2 regions of the Paraburkholderia sp. CNPSo 3076 genome follow, and region 1 is predicted to be linked to the other one. Evidence: predicted binding sites of a transcription regulator. Region 1 holds the regulator's gene; the other holds the start of a gene.
The links. Region 1 encodes LexA, which represses DNA repair genes until DNA is damaged. Its sites were predicted from a motif close to ACTGTATNNNNATACAGT; they were not measured.
Positions count from the first base shown of each region.

Region 2: M3A49_RS29810 (PA0069 family radical SAM protein) is a predicted target of LexA. The motif match lies at 3,826-3,843, and genes of this name have one in related genera.

Region 1 covers NZ_JAPMAL010000009.1:80,492-91,203, reverse strand. The annotation lists gene M3A49_RS12445 (hypothetical protein) at 1-163, shown strand, start outside; gene M3A49_RS12440 (hypothetical protein) at 291-533, opposite strand; gene M3A49_RS12435 (NADP(H)-dependent aldo-keto reductase) at 718-1,770, shown strand; gene M3A49_RS12430 (permease) at 1,962-3,023, shown strand; gene M3A49_RS12425 (hypothetical protein) at 3,128-3,550, shown strand; gene M3A49_RS12420 (ABC transporter permease) at 3,569-4,405, opposite strand; gene nodI (nodulation factor ABC transporter ATP-binding protein NodI) at 4,464-5,378, opposite strand; gene M3A49_RS12410 (universal stress protein) at 5,699-6,169, shown strand; gene M3A49_RS12405 (DUF2939 domain-containing protein) at 6,231-6,914, opposite strand; gene M3A49_RS12400 (hypothetical protein) at 7,011-7,388, opposite strand; gene lexA (transcriptional repressor LexA) at 7,476-8,126, opposite strand; gene M3A49_RS12390 (sulfate ABC transporter substrate-binding protein) at 8,419-9,477, shown strand; gene cysT (sulfate ABC transporter permease subunit CysT) at 9,603-10,502, shown strand; gene cysW (sulfate ABC transporter permease subunit CysW) at 10,499-10,712, shown strand, end outside.
Region 2 covers NZ_JAPMAL010000029.1:815-11,526, forward strand. The annotation lists gene M3A49_RS29795 (acyl-CoA dehydrogenase) at 1-1,731, shown strand, start outside; gene M3A49_RS29800 (D-amino acid dehydrogenase) at 1,813-3,099, opposite strand; gene M3A49_RS29805 (Lrp/AsnC ligand binding domain-containing protein) at 3,277-3,765, shown strand; gene M3A49_RS29810 (PA0069 family radical SAM protein) at 3,895-5,043, shown strand; gene M3A49_RS29815 (NINE protein) at 5,059-5,532, opposite strand; gene M3A49_RS29820 (PQQ-dependent sugar dehydrogenase) at 5,686-6,765, opposite strand; gene rpsP (30S ribosomal protein S16) at 7,075-7,338, shown strand; gene rimM (ribosome maturation factor RimM) at 7,436-8,179, shown strand; gene trmD (tRNA (guanosine(37)-N1)-methyltransferase TrmD) at 8,247-9,014, shown strand; gene rplS (50S ribosomal protein L19) at 9,164-9,559, shown strand; gene M3A49_RS29845 (CoA pyrophosphatase) at 9,646-10,368, shown strand; gene M3A49_RS29850 (CobD/CbiB family protein) at 10,519-10,712, shown strand, end outside.

The DNA of each region.
Region 1 (10,712 bases):
CGCGCCCGCTTCGCAGCGTGGCCAGAGCGTCCAGACCGTGGCCGCCGAACGCGTCCAGGAGCAAGGCGCCCAAACGGCTTACGGCGGTGTCGCCGGCTCGGCTTCGCAGTCGGGCAGCCACGCGAAGGCCACGGGCCCGCAATCGGTCTTCTTTGGCCAGTAACTCGCGCCGAAGTTTCCGCTTCGTTGCCGGGCCGCCTGCTAGACGGTCGGCCTGAAAGCCGGATGTCGATTCGACGTCCGGCTTTTTGCATTTCTGCGCCCGATCTAATTTGTCCCTCGGGCGACGCTCAGGAAGCGGCGCGCACGCGCTTGTCGATCGCCTCGCGAATACGGTCGAAGGCCGCGTCGAAGGCGTTGTCCTGGGTAGGAAAGCGGCCGGCGGCGATGCCGTCGACCGGCACGTTGGCGTTTTCGGCGTCCGTGAGGCTCTGGATGGTTTGCGTCGAGACAAAAAAGCCGGCTTCGTGGTCGCCGTCCACGCCGGCTGTCATGTCGAAACCCATGTATTCGTAGCTGCGTCGGTTTTCCATGCCGATTTCTCCTCGTAGGCGCCTGTGCGGATTCTGGCACGTCTCCCGCTGAACGGCGTCACGACCGGCCGCGGCGCATGCGGCCGCGTTCGGCGGAAAGCGGCCGTATTCTGCAACTCCTGAAAAAATTCCCGCGCCGTGGTAGTTTCGGCGCTCCCCAACCGAACTGATGGACAACGTTTCCATGGAATACCGCACACTCGGCGATACCGACGTCAAGGTAAGCCTGATCGGGCTCGGCACGATGACGTGGGGCGAGCAGAACACGGAGCGCGAGGCGCACGAGCAGATCGACTACGCGCTCGACCAGGGCGTCACGCTGATCGATGCTGCTGAAATGTACCCCGTGCCGCCGCGTCCGGAGACGCAGGGACAGACCGAGCGCTTCATCGGGACGTGGCTCGCGCAGCATCGCGCGGCGCGCGAGCGCATCGTGCTCACCACCAAAATTGCGGGCCCGGCTCGCCAGCCGCACAACCCGCAGCACATTCGCGGGCCGCAGAACCAGTTCGACCGCAAGAATCTGACCGAAGCGCTCGACGGCAGCCTGAAGCGCCTGCAGACCGATTACGTCGACCTGTATCAACTGCACTGGCCCGACCGCAGCACGATGACGTTCGGCCGCGGCATGTATCCGTATCTCGACGATGCCTACACGGTGCCGATCGAGGAAACGCTCAGCGTGCTCGCCGATTTCGTGAAGGCGGGCAAGATCCGCCATATCGGCGTATCGAACGAAACGCCGTGGGGCGTTGCGCAGTTCCTGCGCGCCGCCGACAAGCTCGGTCTGCCGCGCATCGTCAGCATCCAGAATCCGTATAGCCTGCTCAACCGCACGTTCGAAAGCGGCCTGTCCGAATTCACGCACCGCGAAGGCGTGGGCCTGCTCGCGTATTCACCGCTCGCGTTCGGCTGGCTTTCGGGCAAGTACGAGGGCGGGGCGCGTCCGCAAGGCGCGCGCATTACGCGGTTCGAACGCTTCAAGCGCTACAGCAAGCCGGAATCGGTGGCCGCGACGACGCGTTACGTGGAACTCGCCCGCGCACACGGCTACACGCCCGCGCAGTTTGCGCTTGCGTTCGTCAACAGCCGGCCGTTCCTCACCAGCAATCTGATCGGCGCGACCTCGCTCGAGCAGTTGAAGGAAAATATCGCCAGCGCCGACGTCGAGCTCACCCCCGAACTGCTCGCGCAGATCGACGCGCTGCACGAGCAGCAACCTAATCCGGCCCCTTAAAGGGAAAGCGGGAAACCGACCGGTCCCGTGCCGGGCCGCGCGGCGCCGCGCGAACGCCGACGCCGCAAAATCGTTGGCGATTCGCAAGGCATACACTACGATCCAGCATGCGCCGCCCGGGGCAGCCATCACGCCTCGCGTGACGGCGCCCCGGCGGCCGTCCATACGCTCAATCCCGGAGAATTTTTACAATGACGAGCGCACGTCCAGCGCAATCGCCCCCGTCTTACGGCTGGCCCATTTTCATTTTGCTGGCGGTGGCCGGCCTCTTCTACGTGAAGTGGTTTCCGTACTATCACCGCGCATTCACCGCCGAGGAAACCCACTCCATCGGCAAATCGATCCTGATGGGCGGCGCGGCCACGGCCCCCGACCCCTCGTTCTCCGCTGCGCTCGATTACGCCTTCGCCTACGGCCGGGCGATCTGGCAGGCCATGGTGCTCGGCCTGCTGCTCGGCTCCGGCGTGCAGGCGCTCCTGCCCGTGCAATGGGTCGCGCGCGTGCTCGGCCGGCGCGGCTTTGGCAGCGTGGCGGCGGGCGGCCTGCTCGCGGTGCCCGGCATGATGTGCACCTGCTGCGCCGCGCCCGTGGTCGTGGGCCTGCGGGCGCGCAATGCGTCGGCCGGCGGCGCGATCGCGTTCTGGCTCGGCAACTCGGTGCTCAATCCCGCCACGCTCGTGTTCATGGGCTTCGTGCTCGGCTGGCAGTGGAGTGCGCTGCGTCTCACGCTGGGCCTGCTGATGGTGTTCGGCCTCGGCTGGGTCTGCAACCGGCTCGTTACACCCGAGGAATCGCGTGCCGCCGACGACCGCCTCGCGCAACTCGCCCAGCAGCAGGCCGAAGGCGGCAACGTCTTCGTGCGCTGGGCGCGTATCTTCGCGCGCATGGCCGTGCGGCTGGTGCCGGAATACATCGTGCTGGTGCTGTTGCTCGGCGCCGCGCGAGCGTGGCTGTTCCCGCACATCGGCCCGGAAGTCACGAGCAGCCTTGGCTGGATCGTCACGTTCGCCGTGGTCGGCATGCTGTTCGTGATTCCCACGGCCGGCGAGGTCCCCATCATCCAGGCGATGCTCGCGCTCGGCATGGGCGTGGGGCCCGCGGGCGCGCTGCTGATGACGCTGCCGCCCGTGAGCGTGCCGTCGTTCGCGATGCTGGCGGGCTCGTTCCGGCCGCGCATGCTTGCCGTCGTGGGCACGACGGTGGTGTTCTTCGGCATCGCCGCCGGGCTAGCGGCGGTGGCCCTCGGCTTCTAGGGACGCCGGGACGAGGCAGGCGCCATGCGCTCAGCGTTGGCATTCTTGTAATACGCGGGCGGTTCGCCGTCCGCCACGGAGCGGGCCGCGGCCCGAAAACCAGCATGGCAAAGCAAAAAACCAATCCGAAACTCGAGCAGGCGCTCACGCGCGGCGATCTCGCCATTCGCCAGGCCAATTCGGCCCGCGCCACGGCGGTGCTGCGCGCGCTCGGCAAGATGATCGTCGAGGCTTCGGCCACCATCGGCGTCGAGGCGGATACCTCGATTCCCGACGGCGATCGCATTTACGACCCGGCCGACGGTCTCTGGCCGCAGTCGCTGCTGGTTTCGCTCGATGGCCCGGTGGAGGAGTCGGATCCCGAAGAGGTCCGCACGGTGCGTTTGCTCGCCCAGACCCAATCGACGATGTTCCGCGTGGAATGGCATCGCGCCGACGGCAAGGTCGGCCGCCAGGAAGGCGGCCCGTTCGCGACGGTCGCGTTCATTTCGGACGTCGATATTCCCTGGGGCGATGACGAGGACTGAACGCCGCGCGGTGCGCTTTCAGCGCATCATGCGCCGGCGGAACAGCACGGAAGCGATCGCGAACGGCACCACCACGTAGATCGCGAGCACCAGCAGGTGCAGGCCTGCCTGCTCGACAGGCCGGTCGAGCATGGCGGGGCGGATCAGCGCAACGGCATGCGCGAGCGGCAGCATCAACGTGATGTGTTGCGCGGCCGCGGGCAGTTGCGCAATCGGAAAGAACACGCCGGAGAGCAGCAGCATCGGCGTGAGCACGAGCGTCTGATAAAACATGAAGAAGTCGTAGGACGGCGCGAGCGCGGTGACGATCATGGCGCAGCTCGCGAACGCGAGGCCCGCGAGCGCGATCACGGGCAGCGCGAGCAGCATGGAAGGAAAGCTCGCGTAGCCGAGCAGGCCCGCCACCACCATGATCGCCAAGCCCGAGAGCATCGACTTGCTCGCGGCCCACATCACTTCGCCGAGCACGACGTCGCCGAGCGTGAGCGGCGTGTGCATGATCGCTTCCCACGTGCGCTGCACGTGCATGCGCGAGAAGCCCGAGTACATCGACTCGAAGCTCGCCGACATCATCACCGAAGACGACACCGTGCCCGCCGCGAGAAACGCGATGTACGAGACGCCGTCGACGTGCCCCACCATCAGCCCGAGCCCGAAGCCGAGACCGAACAGATAAATCATCGGATCGGCGAGATTGCCGAACATCGACGCGAGGGCGAGCTTGCGCCAGACCAGATAGTTGCGTCGCCACACGGCCATCCAGTGCGTGGCGTTCGAAGGCAGCGCAGCGCGCGGCTCGCGCACGCTCGCATGCTTGGGGCGCGAGGGCGTCGGGTTGTTGGTGCGTGTCTGCATGGTGTCCTTGGCGATTCGTCCGCCGCCGTCGATCTTGCCGCCGTTAATCTTGCCGCCGTCAATCCTGCATCTCGCGGCCCGTGAGCCGCAGGAACACGTCTTCGAGATTCGCGGGCCGGTGCAGGTAGCGCAAATCGGAACGATGGCGCAGCTTCGCATGAACGGGCGCGGGGTCGTCCACATAGCAGAACAGCGTCTCGCCGCTGATCTCCGTGCGCTTCGCATCGGCCGCGAGTTCGTCGCGCAACGCGACCGGGTCCGGTCCGTACACCTCGATCACATCGCAGCCGATTTCCGATTCGATCAGCGCCTTGGGCGCGCCCTCGGCGATCTTGCGGCCTTCCTCGATCACGCAGACGCGATTGCAAAGCCGTTCGGCCTCCTCCATGAAATGCGTGGTGAGCAGAATCGTCTTGCCGCGCGCGAGCAGCGAGCGTAGCCGCTCCCAGATCAGATGCCGCGCCTGCGGATCGAGGCCCGTGGTGGGCTCGTCCATCACGAGCACGTCGGGGTCGTTCACGAGCGCGCGCGCGAGGGTGAGACGACGGCGCATGCCGCCGGAGAGTTCGCCCACGCGTGCGTCGGCCTTGCTTTCGAGGCGCGCGAATTCGAGCAGCGGCGCGACGAGATCGCGCGTTTCACGCGCGGACAAGCCGAAGTAGCGGCCGAACACGAGCAGATTCTCGCGCACGGTGAAGTCGGGGTCGAGATTGTCGAACTGCGGCACCACCCCCACGCGCTGGCGGGCGTGGCGCGCACGCGCCGGCACCGGCTCGCCGCACAGGCTGATGCGCCCTGCATCGGGCGAAACGATGCCGAGCAGCATGCGCAGTGTCGTGGTTTTTCCCGCGCCGTTCGGACCGAGCAGTCCGAAGCACTCGCCGGGAAGAACGTCGAACGACAGGCCGTTGACGACCGCCCTGTCTCCGTAATGTTTGATGACCTGCTCGAATTCGATGGCGGGTGCGGGCATGGACCGGTTGAACGTGAGTCGAACGGGCATCGCGCGAGTCGATCGAAGCATCGAACGGAAAATCGCACGAAACAAGGCGGCCCATTTTAGTGCATTGCTGCCTGGCGGGTCAGGCCTCGCTTCGAGGCGGTTTGACGATGCGCGGGCAAATGCATGTCGCGGCAAGCATTCGCCAGTGCACAAGATGCGTGCGCCGTTCGGGGCGCATCTGGCGTTTTTCGATGCACACCTGGCGTTTTCCAGCCCTTGCGTGTGGAATTGCGGCGCACCATCATGAGAATCGCACAGCCTGCAAATCACGCGGGCGGGGAGAAGCGATCATGGCGAGCTATAAAAAAATTCTGCTCTGTTACGACGGCTCGCGCGAAGGCCGCAAGGCACTGCGCTGCGGCGCCGACCTTGCGCTCGATCTGCAGGCTGAGACGCACCTGCTCTCGGTCGTCGACATGCGTTCGACGATCGCCCAGAGCGCCGGCCTGCTGACCGACGTGGCCTGCGGCCGCTTCGAGGAAACGGCGCGCGAGATTCTTCAGGAAGGCGTGGACTGGCTAACCGAGCGTGGCGTGCGCGCCCAGGGGCACTTCGCGTTCGGTCATCCGATCGACGAAATCGCGAATCTGGCCAACGAGCTGAATGCGGACCTCGTGGTGGTGGGCCACCGTTGCCGCACGGGGCTCTCGCGCTGGTGGATGGGCGCGGGCAACACGCCGCTGCTCGACCGCGTATCGTGCAGCATTCTCGTGGCGTGTTCGTCGGCGGCTGAGGAAAAGAAGCAGCAAGCCGCCGCGTAAGGGATCAAGCAGGCCGGTTCGCGCAGAACCGGCCTGGCTCCGCTGTCACTTCCGAACTGTCTCAGTTCGAGACGTTTCCTTCGTTTAGCTCGACCGCCGAGAGCTTCCACGAGAAGAGCCCGTGACGCTGCAGGATGGCGGCGTAGTGCTCGCCCGTATTGCCGCGGTCCCACGTGAGCGCGAACTCATTGAGGCCGCGATAGCCGGCCGTGGTCACCGGCCGAGCCTCGGGCGCGGGGTTGCCGGATGCCGCCGGAGCAGGTGGCGCGGCGGGTGCGGGTGCCGATTGAGCTGGTTCTGCCGATTGCGTGGATGGCGCGCCGGATTCTGCTGGTGGCGGCGCGTGCGGCCGGTCGCCGGGCTTGCCCGTCGGCGGCATGCCATCGAGCAGGGCGGCCACGCCTTCCGGTGTGGCGTAGGCATCCACGAGCGGACTAATCAATGCCGCGCCAATCACGGCGCCGAGGATCAGCAGCGGATTGCTGCTGTGCTGCCCCTCGACGCGCCGCTGCAGCATCTCGCCAACCTGCTGTTTCAGGCTCAGGCGCAGTGCAGGGTAATCGACGTACTCGTTGAGCGCGACGGCGTCACGCGCGTCGGCGGCGGCTTTCATGTGTTTCACCGCGATATAGGGCGACGCATAGGCGTAGCCGATCGCGGCAACCACCATGGCGAGCGCAACCGTGATCGCGACCGGCTTTTTCCAGCCTTGGGTCTTACGCGGGGTCGAGAGAGATTCCGTCATCGGCATAGGGCAAATCGTTTAGACACGGTGTTGACCGCAAACCAGGCCAAACGATCCCGCCCGTAACCTCTTCTCACATTTGAGCAGCGTTGCGGCTTACTTCGCGAGTGCAGCCGGCAGGTCGCTGTGCTGCTCGGCGATGCAGCGGTCGATCGCGCGGCAAACCGCGTCAACCGTGCCGACGAGGATGAGCCGCGACGGACCCTGATAGACGCGCACGGGCGCGCGGCGCATGGGCTGTTCGGTGTTGAGCGTGCTGTTGAGCGACACGCGCGCAAACGCTGGCTGGGCCGAGGGCAGCACCGGCAGGTCGGCCGTGCTGGCCGCCACCATCTCTGGCGAGTCTTCGAAGAGCGAGCCGCTCAGTGCGGTAGCCGAATCGCGGACTTCGCGGACCGCGCACGAGGCGATACCACGGAGATGGCGAAGACGGCCGAATTGGCGGAAGGGCAGCAAGCGGGCAAGACGTTCCATGACTCTCTCCAGGTAGTGCGCAGAGGGTGCGCAAACAATGTGCAAACAATGTGCAAACAATGTGCAAACTGCGCGCAGACGGATTGCTCAGAATTCGGTGGGGCGGATCAGCCCAACCGCGATGCCTTCGAGCGCGAATTCCGCGCTGCCGGCCTCGACAAAAATATTGTCGTAATCGGGGTTCTCGGCGATCAGCTCGAGCCCGTTCGGACGGCGCTTCAGGCGCTTCACGGTGACGTCGTCGCCAAGACGCGCCACGATGATCTGGCCGTCTTTCGCTTCGGCCTTCTTCTGCACGGCGAGCAGGTCGCCGTCGAGGATGCCGGCGTCGCGCATGGAAAGGCCGCGCACCTTCAAGAGGTAGTCGGGGCGGCTCGAGAAGAGCGCCGGGTCGCACATGTAGTTCTGCGAGATGTGCTCCTGCGCGAGGATCGGGCTGCCCGCTGCGACACGGCCAACGAGCGGCAGCGAGAGCTGCATGATGCTCGCGTGCGGAAGCGTGAACTGATGCGGCAGGTCGTCGGGCCCCGGCATGAGGCGGATGCCGCGCGAGGCGCCCGCAGCCAGTTCGATCACGCCCTTGCGCGCCAGCGCGCGCAGATGCTCCTCCGCGGAGTTCGCCGAGCTGAAGCCGAGTTCCGCCGCGATCTCGGCGCGCGTGGGCGGGAAGCCCGTGCGCTCGATGGCCCGGCGAACCAGATCGAAAACCTGCTGCTGTCGTGCGGTGAGTTTGGTCATGGCGCCACTGTATGTTTGAACAGGTAACTGTATTTTTATACAGTACTCGCCACTTTTCAAGTGTTACTTGAAGTTCGTCGACTGAGCGTTGCCATCAGGCCGCTTTCCCGCGTTTGCGCGGATGAAACCGCGCTCCAGCAGCGACTTCCTCTGTCCTTACCACTTTTGCGTATTAAAAAATGAAAAAACATCATTTTTAATAATGTAAGCAGATCGCTAGACTGGCCTCCATCGTTCGCTGCACTTCACCAAGGGGCGCAAACGAGCACACACGAGAACGGAGAACAGATAGATGGGCACGACACATACGGGGCGCGCGGGCTGGCTGAAAACACTGGCGGCAAAACTGGTGATCGGCGTTGCGCCGCTCGTCGGCGTCGCGACGATGGCGGCCATGGCGCCGGTGGCTGCTCACGCGGATACATCGCTGCTCAATGTCTCCTACGATCCGACGCGCGAACTGTACCAGGACATCAACGAAGCCTTCATCAAGCAGTGGAAGGCGAAGACGGGCGAAACGCTCACCATCAAGCAGTCGCATGGCGGCTCGGGTGCACAGGCGCGCTCGGTGCTCGACGGCCTGCAAGCCGACGTCGTGACGCTCGCGCTGGCATGGGACATCGACGCGCTCGCCAACAAGGGCATCGTCGCGAAGGACTGGCAAAAGCGCCTGCCCGACAACGCGTCGCCGTACACGTCGACCATCGTGTTCCTCGTACGCAAGGGCAACCCGAAGCACATCAAGGACTGGGATGATCTGACCAAGCCGGGCGTCTCGATCGTCACGCCGAATCCGAAGACCTCGGGCGGCGCGCGCTGGAACTATCTCGCGGCGTGGGCGTATGCGCTGCACCAACCGGGCGGCAACGAGCAGAAGGCGAAGGACTTCGTCTCGAAGCTCTACAAGAACGCGGGCGTGCTCGACTCGGGCGCACGAGGCGCCACGACGAGCTTCGTGCAGCGCGGCATCGGCGATGTGCTGATTGCATGGGAGAACGAAGCATTTCTCTCGCTCAAGGAATTCGGTCCGGACAAGTTCGAGATCGTCGTGCCTTCGGTGAGCATTCTGGCTGAGCCGCCGGTGACGGTGGTGGACAAGGTGGTCGACAAGAAGGGCACGCGCAAGGAGGCCGAGGCCTACCTGCAGTTCCTCTATAGCGAAGAGGGTCAGGAGATCGCCGCGAAGAACTTCTACCGTCCGCGTTCGGACAAGGTCCCGGCGGCGCTCACGGCGAAGTTTCCGAAGCTCAAGCTCTACACGGTCGACGACACCTTCGGCGGCTGGCCCAACGCGCAGAAGACGCATTTCGCGGATGGCGGCGTGTTCGATTCGATCTATCAACCGCAGTAAAGCTGTCAAGCAGCAAGCGGTCCGCATAGCGACGTGACCGGATAACAACGAAGCGCGCCTACGGGCGCGCTTTTCGGCGCCGCTTTGAATACAGGAAGCGCGCAACCCATGTCTGGATGATGAGCATGACCACGTTTAGATTCCGCAAGCCTAGTGCGCTGCCCGGATTCGGCTTGACGCTTGGCATCACCGTGGCTTACCTGAGCCTCGTGGTGCTCATTCCGCTCGCCGCCACCTTTCTCAAGACGGCGACACTCGACTGGAACCAGTTCGTGCGCGCAGTGTGGTCGCCGCGCGTGATCGCGTCGTACCGGCTCACGTTCACCGCCGCGCTCGGCGCGGCGTTGATCAATGCCGTATTCGGCTTCCTGCTCGCATGGGTGCTGGTGCGCTATACGTTCCCGTTCAAACGGGTGATCGATGCGCTCGTCGATCTGCCGTTCGCGCTGCCGACTTCCGTGGCGGGCATTTCGCTCGCCGCCGTGTATGCGGGCAATGGCTGGATCGGCCAGTTCCTGCAGCCGCTCGGTCTCAAGATCGCCTTCACGCCGCTCGGCGTGCTCGTGGCGCTGACCTTCATCGGCTTGCCGTTCGTCGTGCGCACGGTGCAGCCGGTACTCGAGGACTTCGAGCGCGAACAGGAAGAGGCCGCCGCGTGCCTCGGCGCCTCGCGCTGGCTCACGTTCCGCCGTGTCGTGCTGCCCGCGGTACTGCCGGCGCTCCTCACCGGCTTCGCGCTCGCATTCGCGCGCGCGCTGGGCGAGTACGGCTCGGTCATCTTCATCGCTGGCAACGTGCCGATGAAGTCGGAGATCACGTCGCTGCTCATCATCACGAAGCTCGAACAATACGACTACGCGGGCGCAACGGCGCTCGCCGTGATGATGCTCTGCGTGTCGTTCGTCATGCTGCTCCTCATCAATTCACTCCAGTGGTATTTGCAACGCCGCACGAGCCGGGGTGTAACGGCCGGCAGCGCGCCGAATGCCGTGGTGGGCGCAACCGTCGCGGGAGGTGCGCAATGAGCCCGCTGCCGCAACAACGAAGCACGCGCCGGCCGGACCCGGTCACCGAAGCAGCGTGGGTGCGCTGGCTCCTGATCGGCATCGCGCTCGCGTTTCTCGCGCTGTTTCTCGTGGTGCCGCTCGTCGCCGTGTTCTGGCAGGCGCTGTCGAAGGGCATCGGCTTCTACTTCACGTCGCTCGTCGATCCCGACGCGCTCGCCGCGATCAAGC
Region 2 (10,712 bases), on a different contig from region 1:
GAAGCCATCGCGAAGCTGCCGGGCGGCGAAGACGCCACGCCCGAAACGGTCGAAGCGGTGCTGCACGAAGCCGCGAAGCTATGCGGCGAAGTGCTCGAGCCGCTGAACGCCGAAGGCGACCGCAATCCGAGCCGCTGGGAAAACGGCAACGTGCACGCCACGCCCGGTTTCAAGGCCGCATTCCGGCAATACGTGGAAGGCGGCTGGCAAGGCGTGCAGCATCCTCAGGAATACGAAGGACAGGGCTTGCCGAAGCTCGTCGGCACGCCGTGCGTGGAAATGCTCAACGCGGCAAATCTCTCGTTCGCGCTGTGTCCGCTGCTCACCGACGGCGCCATCGAAGCGCTCCTCACCGCTGGCAGCGAAGCGCAAAAGCAGCGCTTCGTGCCGAAGCTCATTACCGGCGACTGGACCGGCACGATGAACCTCACCGAGCCGCAGGCGGGCTCCGATCTCGCCGCCGTGCGCACGCGCGCCGAGCCGCAAGGCGACGGCACGTACAGGGTGTTCGGCACGAAGATCTTCATCACGTGGGGCGAGCACGACATGGCGGAGAACATCGTCCATCTCGTGCTCGCGCGCACGCCCACGGCGCCCGAAGGCGTGAAGGGCATCTCGCTCTTCATCGTGCCGAAGTTCCTCGTGAACGACGATGGAACGCTGGGCGCGCGCAACGATGTGCACTGCGTGTCAATCGAACACAAGCTCGGCATCAAGGCGAGTCCGACCGCCGTGCTGCAGTTCGGCGACCATGGCGGCGCGATTGGCCAGTTGATCGGCGACGAGAATCGCGGCCTCGAATACATGTTCATCATGATGAACGCGGCGCGTTTCGCGGTGGGCATGCAGGGCGTGGCCATCTCCGATCGCGCGTACCAGAAGGCGCTCGCCTATGCGAAGGAGCGCGTGCAGAGCCGCCCGGTGGACGGTTCCGCGAAAGCGGCGGTGAGCATCATCCATCACCCCGACGTGCGCCGCATGCTCGCCACGATGCGTGCGCTCACCGAAGCCGCGCGTGCGCTCGCTTACGTGGCGGCGGGCGAGAGCGACCGCGCGCATGGCGACCCCGACGAGGCGGCCCGTGCGCGGCATCAGGCGCGCTACGAGTATCTCGTGCCGATCGTGAAGGGCTGGAGCACCGAACTGGCGCTCGAAGTGACGAGCCTCGGCGTGCAGGTGCATGGCGGCATGGGCTTCATCGAGGAAACGGGCGCGGCGCAGTTCTATCGCGACGCGCGCATTCTGCCGATCTACGAGGGCACCACGGCGATCCAGGCGAACGACCTCATCGGGCGCAAGACGTTGCGCGACGGCGGCGCGGCGGCAAAGGCGCTGCTTGCCGATATCGCGCAGACCGTCGACGCGCTAGCCGGACAACAAGGCGCGGCGTTCGAATCGATGCACAAGCATCTCGCGGCAGGCAAGGAGGCGCTGGCGTCGGCCGTGGACTTCGTGCTCGCGAAGGCGAAAAGCGATCCGAACGCGGTGTTCGCGGGCAGCGTGCCGTATCTGAAGCTGGCGGGCATCGTGCTGGGCGGCTGGCAGATGGCGCGCGCCATGCTCGCCTCGCAGCGCCTCATGCAGGCGGACCCGAAGTTTCATGGCGCGAAGATCGCCACGGCGCAGTTCTTCGCGCAACACGTCTTGCCGCAGGCGGTGGCGCTCGAAGCGGCGATCGTCAGCGCAAACGGCAGCGAGGGCGTGCTGGCGCTGGCGGAGGATCAGTTCTGACGCCGCCGCGCGCCAACCTGAGCGAGAAATGAAACACGGCGCCCTGGAGGCGCCGTGTTCGTTCACGCAGCGTGACTGGCTTCAGGCATAAGCCGGGCGATGCGAGCCCTGCGTGTCGCCGAGATAGCGGTGCACCGAAAGATCGTCGGCGCGGATGGCAGGTTGCTTGCCCGAGATCAGGTCGGCGAGCAACTGGCCCGAGCCGCACGACATCGTCCAGCCGAGCGTGCCGTGACCCGTGTTCAGGAACAGGTTCGAGATCGGCGAGCGGCCGACGACCGGCGTGCCGTCCGGCGTCATCGGGCGCAGGCCGGTCCAGAAGGTGGCCTTCGTCGTATCGCCGCCGCCCGGGAACAGGTCGTTGACGCACATTTCGAGCGTTTCGCGGCGCGCTTGCTTGAGCGTCTTGTCGAAGCCGACGATCTCGGCCATGCCGCCCACGCGGATGCGGTCGTCAAAACGCGTGATCGCGATCTTGTAGGTTTCGTCGAGCACGGTCGAAATCGGCGCGGCACTCGCATTCACGATCGGCGCCGTGATCGAATAGCCCTTGAGCGGATAGACCGGAATCTTCATGAGGCCCGCGAGCATCTTCGTCGAGAAGGAGCCGAGTGCGACCACGAACGAATCAGCACGCACCAGCTCGCTGCCGCATTGCACGCCCGCGATACGCTCGCCCTGCATGGCGAGGCCGTCGATCGGCGTGTTGTAGCGGAATTTCACGCCCAGCTGTTCGGCCATCGCGGCAAGACGCGTGGTGAACATCTGGCAATCGCCGGTTTCGTCGCCCGGCAGACGCAGGCCGCCTGTGAGCTTGCCCGACACCGCGGCGAGCGCGGGTTCGGCGCGGCCGAGTTCGGCGGCGGTCAGCAGTTCGTATGGAACGTTCGCGTCTTCGAGCACGGCGATGTCCTTCGCCGCGCCTTCGAACTGCTGCTGCGTGCGGAACACCTGGAGCGTGCCGCCCGTGCGGCCTTCATACTGAATGCCCGTGTCGGCGCGCAGCGCCTGCAGGCAGTCGCGGCTGTATTCCGCGAGGCGCACCATGCGGCCCTTGTTAAGCGCGTAGCGTTCGGGCGTGCAGTTCTGCAGCATCTGCCACATCCACTGCAGCTGGAATTTGGTGCCGTCCAGACGAATGGCGAGCGGCGCGTGCTTCTCGAACATCCACTTGATCGCCTTGAGCGGGACGCCAGGCGCTGCCCACGGCGCGGCGTAGCCCGGCGAAATCTGGCCGGCGTTCGCAAAACTGGTTTCGAGTGCGGGACCGGCCTCGCGGTCGATCACCGTGACTTCGTGGCCCGCGCGGGCGAGATACCAGGCGCTGGCCACCCCGACCACACCACTGCCCAACACGACGACTCGCATAGCTGCTCCATATAGATTCGTTGAGCTACGCCGCGTTGCCGGGACCCTCGAAGCGGGTGTTGTGGCACCCATAGGGGAGAAGGCATGAAAATTCGGCTATAGCCAGTATTTGTAGCTATGCTATTGTTGTCCGTCCAGGTTTTGTTATCGTATTTTTCGGATTTTCGGGAAGAAATCATGAGAACGCAGCGCCAACCGGTCCGCGCGCTCGACCGGCTCGATCACCGCATCCTGAAACTGCTCCAGGAAGACGGCCGCATGGCCATGAAGGACCTCGCGGAGCAGGTCGGGCTCTCGGTCACGCCGTGCATCGAGCGGGTGAAGCGCATGGAGCGCGACGGCGTGATCACGGGCTACTTCGCACGCGTGAATCCCTCGGTGCTGGGCGCGGCGCTGCTCGTGTTCGTGGAGATCACGCTCGACCACAAGAGCGGCAACATGTTCGACCAGTTCCGCCGCGAGGTGCAGAAGATTCCCGAAGTGCTCGAATGCCATCTCGTCTCGGGCGACTTCGACTATCTCATCAAGGCGCGCATTGGCGAGATGGCCGACTACCGCAAGCTGCTCGGCGACATCCTGCTGCAACTGCCAGGCGCTGTGCAGTCGAAGAGCTACGTGGTGATGGAAGAGATCAAGGAGACGCTGACCATCGCCGTGGGTGAATGACCAGGGTCACTGTGGCGGCTGAAAGCGCCCCGTTTTTAGGACTCGACAACGCGGGTCGATACTGTATATTTATACAGTATCGACCCGCGTTTTTCCTGTCCGCGTTTACAAGCCCATTTCGCTCCAGCCGTGACCGACTCCCATCACCCCGATCCCGACGCCTGGTATCCCGTTGCGCCGCCCACGGCGCGCAAGGGGCGCGGTGCGGTCACGAACCTGCAGGGGCGCTACGAAGTCGACCAGCGCGAAGCGTTCGACGACGGCTGGCAACACGTGGACGGCGGCGGGGAAGACCATGGCGATGAACCCGGCGAGCCCAGGCTGCGCACCGAAGTCTTCGAAGAGCGCGCGAAAAGCATCCTCACGCGCAACCAGTCGCCGGACATTCCGTTCAACGTCTCGCTCAATCCTTACCGCGGCTGCGAGCACGGCTGCATCTATTGCTTCGCGCGGCCCACGCACAGCTATCTCGGCCTCTCGCCGGGGCTCGATTTCGAGAGCCGTATCTACGCCAAGGTCAATGCGGCGGAGTTGCTCGCGCGGGAAATCGCCAAGCCGTCGTACGAGCCCGAGCCGATCGCGCTGGGCGTGAACACCGACGCCTGGCAACCGGTGGAGCGCGACCTGCGCATCACGCGCCGCGTGGTCGAAGTGCTGGCCGAGCGGCAGCATCCGTTCGCGGCCATCACGAAATCCTCGCTGATCGAGCGCGATCTCGACTTGCTCGCGCCGATGGCCGCGCGCCAGCAATTCATGGCGGCGATCACGATCACCACACTCGACGCCGAGATCGCCCGCTCGCTCGAACCGCGTGCGGCGACACCCGCGCGGCGGCTGCGCACCATCCGCACGCTGGCCGAAGCCGGCGTGCCAGTGGGCGTGAGCATCGCACCGGTGATTCCGTTCGTGACCGAGCCCGACATGGAGCGCGTGCTCGAAGCCTGCGCCGAGGCCGGTGCGACAAGCGCGAGTTACATCGTGCTGCGCCTGCCATGGGAGGTCGCGCCGCTCTTCCAGGAGTGGCTGGCGGCGCACTTCCCGCAGCGCGCCGAGCGCGTGATGAGCCGCGTGCGCGACATGCGCGGCGGCAAGGACTACGAGTCGACGTTTTCGCAGCGCATGAAGGGCACGGGGCTGTGGGCCGACCTGCTCAAGCAGCGCTTTCACAATGCCGTGCGGCGCCTCGGGCTCAACGAGCGGCGCCACGGCATTCTGGACATGTCGGCGTTCGTGCAGTCGAAGACCGTGCGCGAGAAGCCGCAGCTCGACCTGTTCTGAGCCGTTACGCGCGATTTACTGCGAGAGCGCCTTTGCGGCCTCGACCTGCGACTCGAAGTACGTTTGAAACGAGAGCGCGAGTCCCGTCATCAGCAGGAACGCGCCAATCAGCAGCGAGAAGATCACGACGAAGATCACCGTCCAGCCCGAGCGGCTCGTGCGGCCTTGCTCCACGAACGCGGCGTTGAACTGAGCGTCCCATTTGGCGTCGGGGCGCAGCCCGTAGACGATCGCCGCGAGGAACGCCGAGAAGACCGACACCGCGCCGATCACGGCGAGCACCCAGCCGGGAATCGAGGCGCGTTCGGTTGCGACGAGCAGCATCACGCCAGGAATGCCGATGAGCGTGCCGACCAAATGCGCCCAGCCCCACACATCGCGCGGGCCGTACAGATAGAAGCGGTGCGCGCCGAGGCTGCCAAACAGGAAGGCGAGGGCGGCGGTGAGCGTCTTGGAGCGAAAGCGTGCGAGGTTCTTGTCGTTGGGCATGGGCTCGGGCGGAACGTGGACGTTTGGCCGTCATGGGCGCATCACGTCAAACGCACACGGGCCGCCGGGCATTGTATGCCGCACGCCGGGCTCGCAGCACAAGCGCACGCTTATGCCCGGCACCATGTCTGCAGCTTCAACGTGGCGGTCGCGTCACGGTTTCGTATAAGTCACGCGATAAATCGCGCCCGCATAGTCGTCGCTGACAAGGAGCGATCCGTCGGGCAGCGGCAGCACGTCGGCGGGGCGGCCCCATTGGGTCTCATCGGCGTTGAGCCAGCCCTGCGCGAACACTTCCTGGCGCGCGTTCGTGCCGTCCGGGTTGGCGCTCACGCGCACCACGCGATAGCCGACCTTCTTGCTGCGGTTCCACGAGCCGTGCTCGGCGATGAAAATGCTGTTCCTGTAGTCGGCCGGGAACATCGAACCGGTATAGAAGCGCATGCCGAGCGACGCCACGTGCGCGCCGAGTTTGAGGACCGGCGGCGTGAAGCCGCTGCACGGATGACCTGCGCCGAACTCGGGGTCGGCGACATTGCCGCCGTGACAATAGGGAAAGCCGAAGTCCTCGCCCACATGCGCAAGGCGGTTGAGCTTGTCGTCGGGGATGTCGTCGCCGAGCATGTCGCGGCCGTTGTCGGTGAACCAGAGGTCGTGCGTCTGCGGATGCCACGCGAAGCCGACCGTGTTGCGCACGCCGCGGGCGATGGTCTCGTAGTGCGAACCGTCGGGGTCCATGCGCCCGATCATCGCGAAATGCACGCGCTGCGGGTCGCTGGCCGGCAGGCAGACGTTGCACGGTGCACCTTGCGGCACGTAGAGCTTGCCGTCGGGGCCGAAGGCGATGAACTTCCAGCCGTGGTGGCGCTCAGTGGGCAGCGAATCCGTGACGACGACGGCTTTGGGCGGATCGTCGAGATGACGGTCGATGTCGCCGAGCCGCACGATCGACGACACCGCTGAGATATACAATGCGCCGTTGCGCCAGGCCACGCCCACCGGCATCGTCAGTCCCGAGGCCACGATGTGGCGCTTGATGGCCTTGCCGTCCTTGAGTTCGAGCGCGTAGACGTCACCGCCCATACTCCCTGCATACAGGAGGGTGCCGTTGCCCGACAGCGTCATTTCGCGTGCGCCGGGGACATCGGCGGAGAGCACCTCGATGTGAAAGCCCGGCGGCAGCTTGATGCGGTCGATGGGAAGCGCCGCGTGAGCGAACGGTGCCGCGAGCAGGGCGGCGGCAAAGGCGAGCCACGCCGCTGTGAAGTGTCTGGCCGACTCGCGAGACGCCGGAAAACGGGAGCTGTCACCCACGCCGCCGCTCCCACCGCGACACAGCCATTGCACGAGTCGTCTGAAAGTCGCCACAATTCGCTCCAGGGCCCGCCCACCGTGGGCATGAGCTGCAGTTTGACCGCCGTGTCTTGCCGCTCTTTCTGCGCGCCGGCGCGCAATTTCCCGTTAAGTGTTTGTTATGCCTCCGGTTTCGGGCTATAATCGCACGTTTCAGTAGTCCCGAACCCCGGTTTTCAAGGATTTAGTATGGTCATCATCCGTCTGGCACGCGGCGGCTCGAAGAAGCGCCCGTTCTACAACATCGTCGCAACCGACTCGCGCAACCGTCGCGACGGCCGTTTCATCGAGCGCGTGGGCTTCTACAACCCGGTCGCTTCGAAGGGTGAAACGCTGCGTATCGCTCAAGATCGCGTGACGTACTGGAAGGAAAACGGCGCGCAAATGTCGCCGGCCGTCGAGCGCCTCGTGAAGGAAGCGCAAAAGACCGCCGCCGCTGCGCCGGCTGCTTAAGTCTTTAAGCGTCTTTTCAGTCTGTTGTCTGTGTTTTACCCGCGTACGCGCTGCCTGATCTGCGTGTGCGATATCAAGCTGGTCGCAAGGGGTGCCGATGTCCGCGCATGACGCTAAATCTGCCGTAGAGGCGAACGACGCGTCGGAAAGCGGGGCGCCCGAAGCTGCGACCGGCAAGGCCGCGGCTCGCGGCGCGCCGTCGTTTGGTGCGTTCGTGCGCAAGCCTGCGCGCGAGAGTGCCGCGAAAGCTGCACCCGCAACCGGGAGCCTGCGCGCCGAAACCGAAGCGAGCTGGCCGGCCGACGCCGTTGAAGTCGGCGCCGTGATCGACGCCTATGGCCTCAAGGGCTGGCTGAAGATCGCGCCGCACGCGCAGGGCGGCCGCGCGCTGCTTTCCGCTAAACGCTGGTGGCTCCTCAAGGGCCGCGAGGGTCAGGCGCATCGCGAGCGTCATTCCGCGGTGCGCGTGAGCGCCAAGGTTCATGGTGACAGCGTCGTTGGCGAGCTTTCGGGCCTGGCCGACCGCGATGCCGCGCTGCTATTGCGCGGCGTACGCGTGTACGTGAGCCGGGCCGAATTCCCGGCGCCCGCAGCCGATGAATATTACTGGGTCGACCTGATCGGCCTCGATGTCGCCAGTGAGGCGGGCGTCGAGCTCGGCAAGGTCGCCGACCTGATCGACAATGGCGCGCAATCGGTGTTGCGTGTCACCTATGCGTCCACGGACAAGGATGGCAAGCCGGCCACCGGCGAGCGCCTGATCCCGTTTGTGGGTGTGTTCGTGAAGACGGTGGACCTGGCGGCGAAGCGTATCGTCGTCGACTGGGAAGCCGACTACTAGGCACCGCGGCAACGCTGTGGCAACCCCGCCGCGCGCCTTGATTCAACTTCGCTGAACGGAGAGAGCGATGCAGTTCGATGTCGTCACGCTCTTTCCCGAGATGTTCCGCGCGCTGACCGACTGGGGTATTACCAGCCGGGCGGCGAAGCAGCAGCGTTACACGTTGCGTACGTGGAATCCGCGTGATTTCACGACCGACAACTACCGTACGATCGACGACCGCCCTTACGGCGGCGGCCCCGGCATGGTCATGCTGGCGAGGCCGCTCGAAGCGGCGATCGACGCGGCGAAGGCCGCGCAGGCGCAAGCCGGCGTGAGCACCCCGCGGGTGCTGCTGATGTCGCCGCAAGGCAAGCCGCTCACGCACGAACGCGTCATGCAGTTCGCGCAGGAGCCGGGTCTCGTGATGTTGTGCGGCCGCTACGAAGCGATCGACCAGCGTCTCGTCGACCGCTGCGTGGACGAAGAAGTGAGCCTCGGCGACTTCGTGCTCTCGGGGGGCGAATTGCCCGCGATGGCCTTGATGGACGCCGTGGTGCGCAACCTGCCGGGCGTGCTGGGCGATGCGCTTTCGGCGGTGCAGGACAGCTTCGTCGACGGTTTGCTCGACTGTCCGCATTTCACGCGCCCCGAGGAATACGACGGCGTGCGCGTGCCCGATGTGCTGCTTGGCGGCCATCATGCGGAAATCGAGCAATGGCGTCGCCGCGAGGCGTTGCGCAACACGTGGAACAAGCGGCCCGATCTGATCGCGCGGGCCAGAAAGAACAAGATGTTGAGCCGGGCCGACGAGGCGTGGCTCGCTAGTCTCGCGAAGGGCTCGAACGAAGCGTAAGGCTTCGGGCGTGCGCGACAAGGGGCGCAAAAGGCGGTGCCGCTTCATGCGTGAACGGCGCCAGTTGTGAATCCATCCTCTATCGGGGCCGTAGTGCAGCAACCCTGCACAGGTACGAACGCCGACAAGATGGCATACGGAGTCAATCCATGAATCTGATTGAAAAACTCGAGCAGGAAGAAATCCAGCGCGTGCTGGGCGAGAAGACCATCCCCGAATTCGCTCCCGGCGATACGGTGATCGTCAACGTGAACGTGGTTGAAGGTAACCGCAAGCGCGTTCAGGCATACGAAGGCGTCGTGATCGCGAAGCGTAACCGCGGCCTGAACTCGTCGTTCATCGTGCGCAAGATCTCGTCGGGCGAAGGCGTCGAGCGTACATTCCAGACGTACTCGCCGCTGCTGGCCAGCATCGTGGTGAAGCGCCGCGGCGACGTGCGTCGCGCGAAGCTGTACTACCTGCGCAACCTGTCGGGCAAGAAGGCACGTATCAAGGAAAAGCTGGTGTCGAAAGACCGCGCAGCAGCTCCGGCCGACCAGGCGTAAAAGCTGTAAGAAAGAAGCACCCTCCGGGGTGCTTTTTTCTTTTTGGCCGCAAAATAATCTCGTGTACGTGTAATCCGAGACGCCCGTTGATCCGCCCAGTATTTGAACCCGAAAGCCTGCCCATCGAATCGACGGGCGCAAGCCTTCCGCAGATCGCTGCGGAGCGCCTGACCGCCGCCGGCTTGCGCACGCGCTTCGAGCAGCGCCTGCCGTGGGACCCCGAACCGCAGGAAGCTCGTCTGGCCGAGATGCGCGATCCGCGCGAGGCCGCCGTGCTCATGCCTATCGCCTTGCGCCCGGGCGGTTTGACCGTGCTGCTCACCCAGCGCGCCGACAACCTCAGCAATCACGCGGGCCAGGTGAGCTTTCCCGGCGGCAGCCGCGAACCTTCCGACCCCACGCCCATCGCCGCCGCGCTGCGCGAGGCGCACGAGGAAGTGAACCTCGACCCCGCGCGTGTCGAGGTGCTCGGCGCATTGCCCGAGTACCTCACTGGCACCGGCTTCAGGGTCACGCCCGTGGTCGGTCTCGTGCACGAGCCGTTCAGTCTCGCGGCGGACTCGCTCGAAGTGGCGAGCATCTTCGAGGTGCCGCTCAGCTTTCTCATGAACCCGGTGCATCACCAGGTGCGCGTGCTCCGTTGGGAAGGCGGCGAGCGGCGCTTTTACGCGATGCCGTATCCGGACCGCCATTCACCGGACCTCAACGTGCCCGAGCCCGTCGTCGCTTCCGGCGTCGGGTCCTCGCATTTCATCTGGGGGGCGACGGCGGGGATGCTGCGCAACTTCTACCGTTTCCTGCTCGCGTAACACGTCTGGCGGCGCGTGCAAGCGCCGCCGCGCACTGTTGCGAGTTTGCCGCCCGAATTGCCGGCGATGGTCAGGCACATCTGGCCCTGTGATATCGTTGCAACACTTTCATAAAACCCCTTTCGCAACCCGATCTGCACGGCGCGTCGCATGACCTTCTTTTCCGTATTGCTGGCTCTCGTCATCGAACAGGTGCGGGCGCTGTCGCCCAATAATCCGGTCATGGCGCTCGTGCGCCTCAATGCGGAATGGGCCGCTCACGGCTTCGACGCCGGCAAGCAGAAGCATGGGCTCATCGCCTGGCTCGTGGTCGTGCTGCCGTGGACGCTCGCCACGGCCCTCGT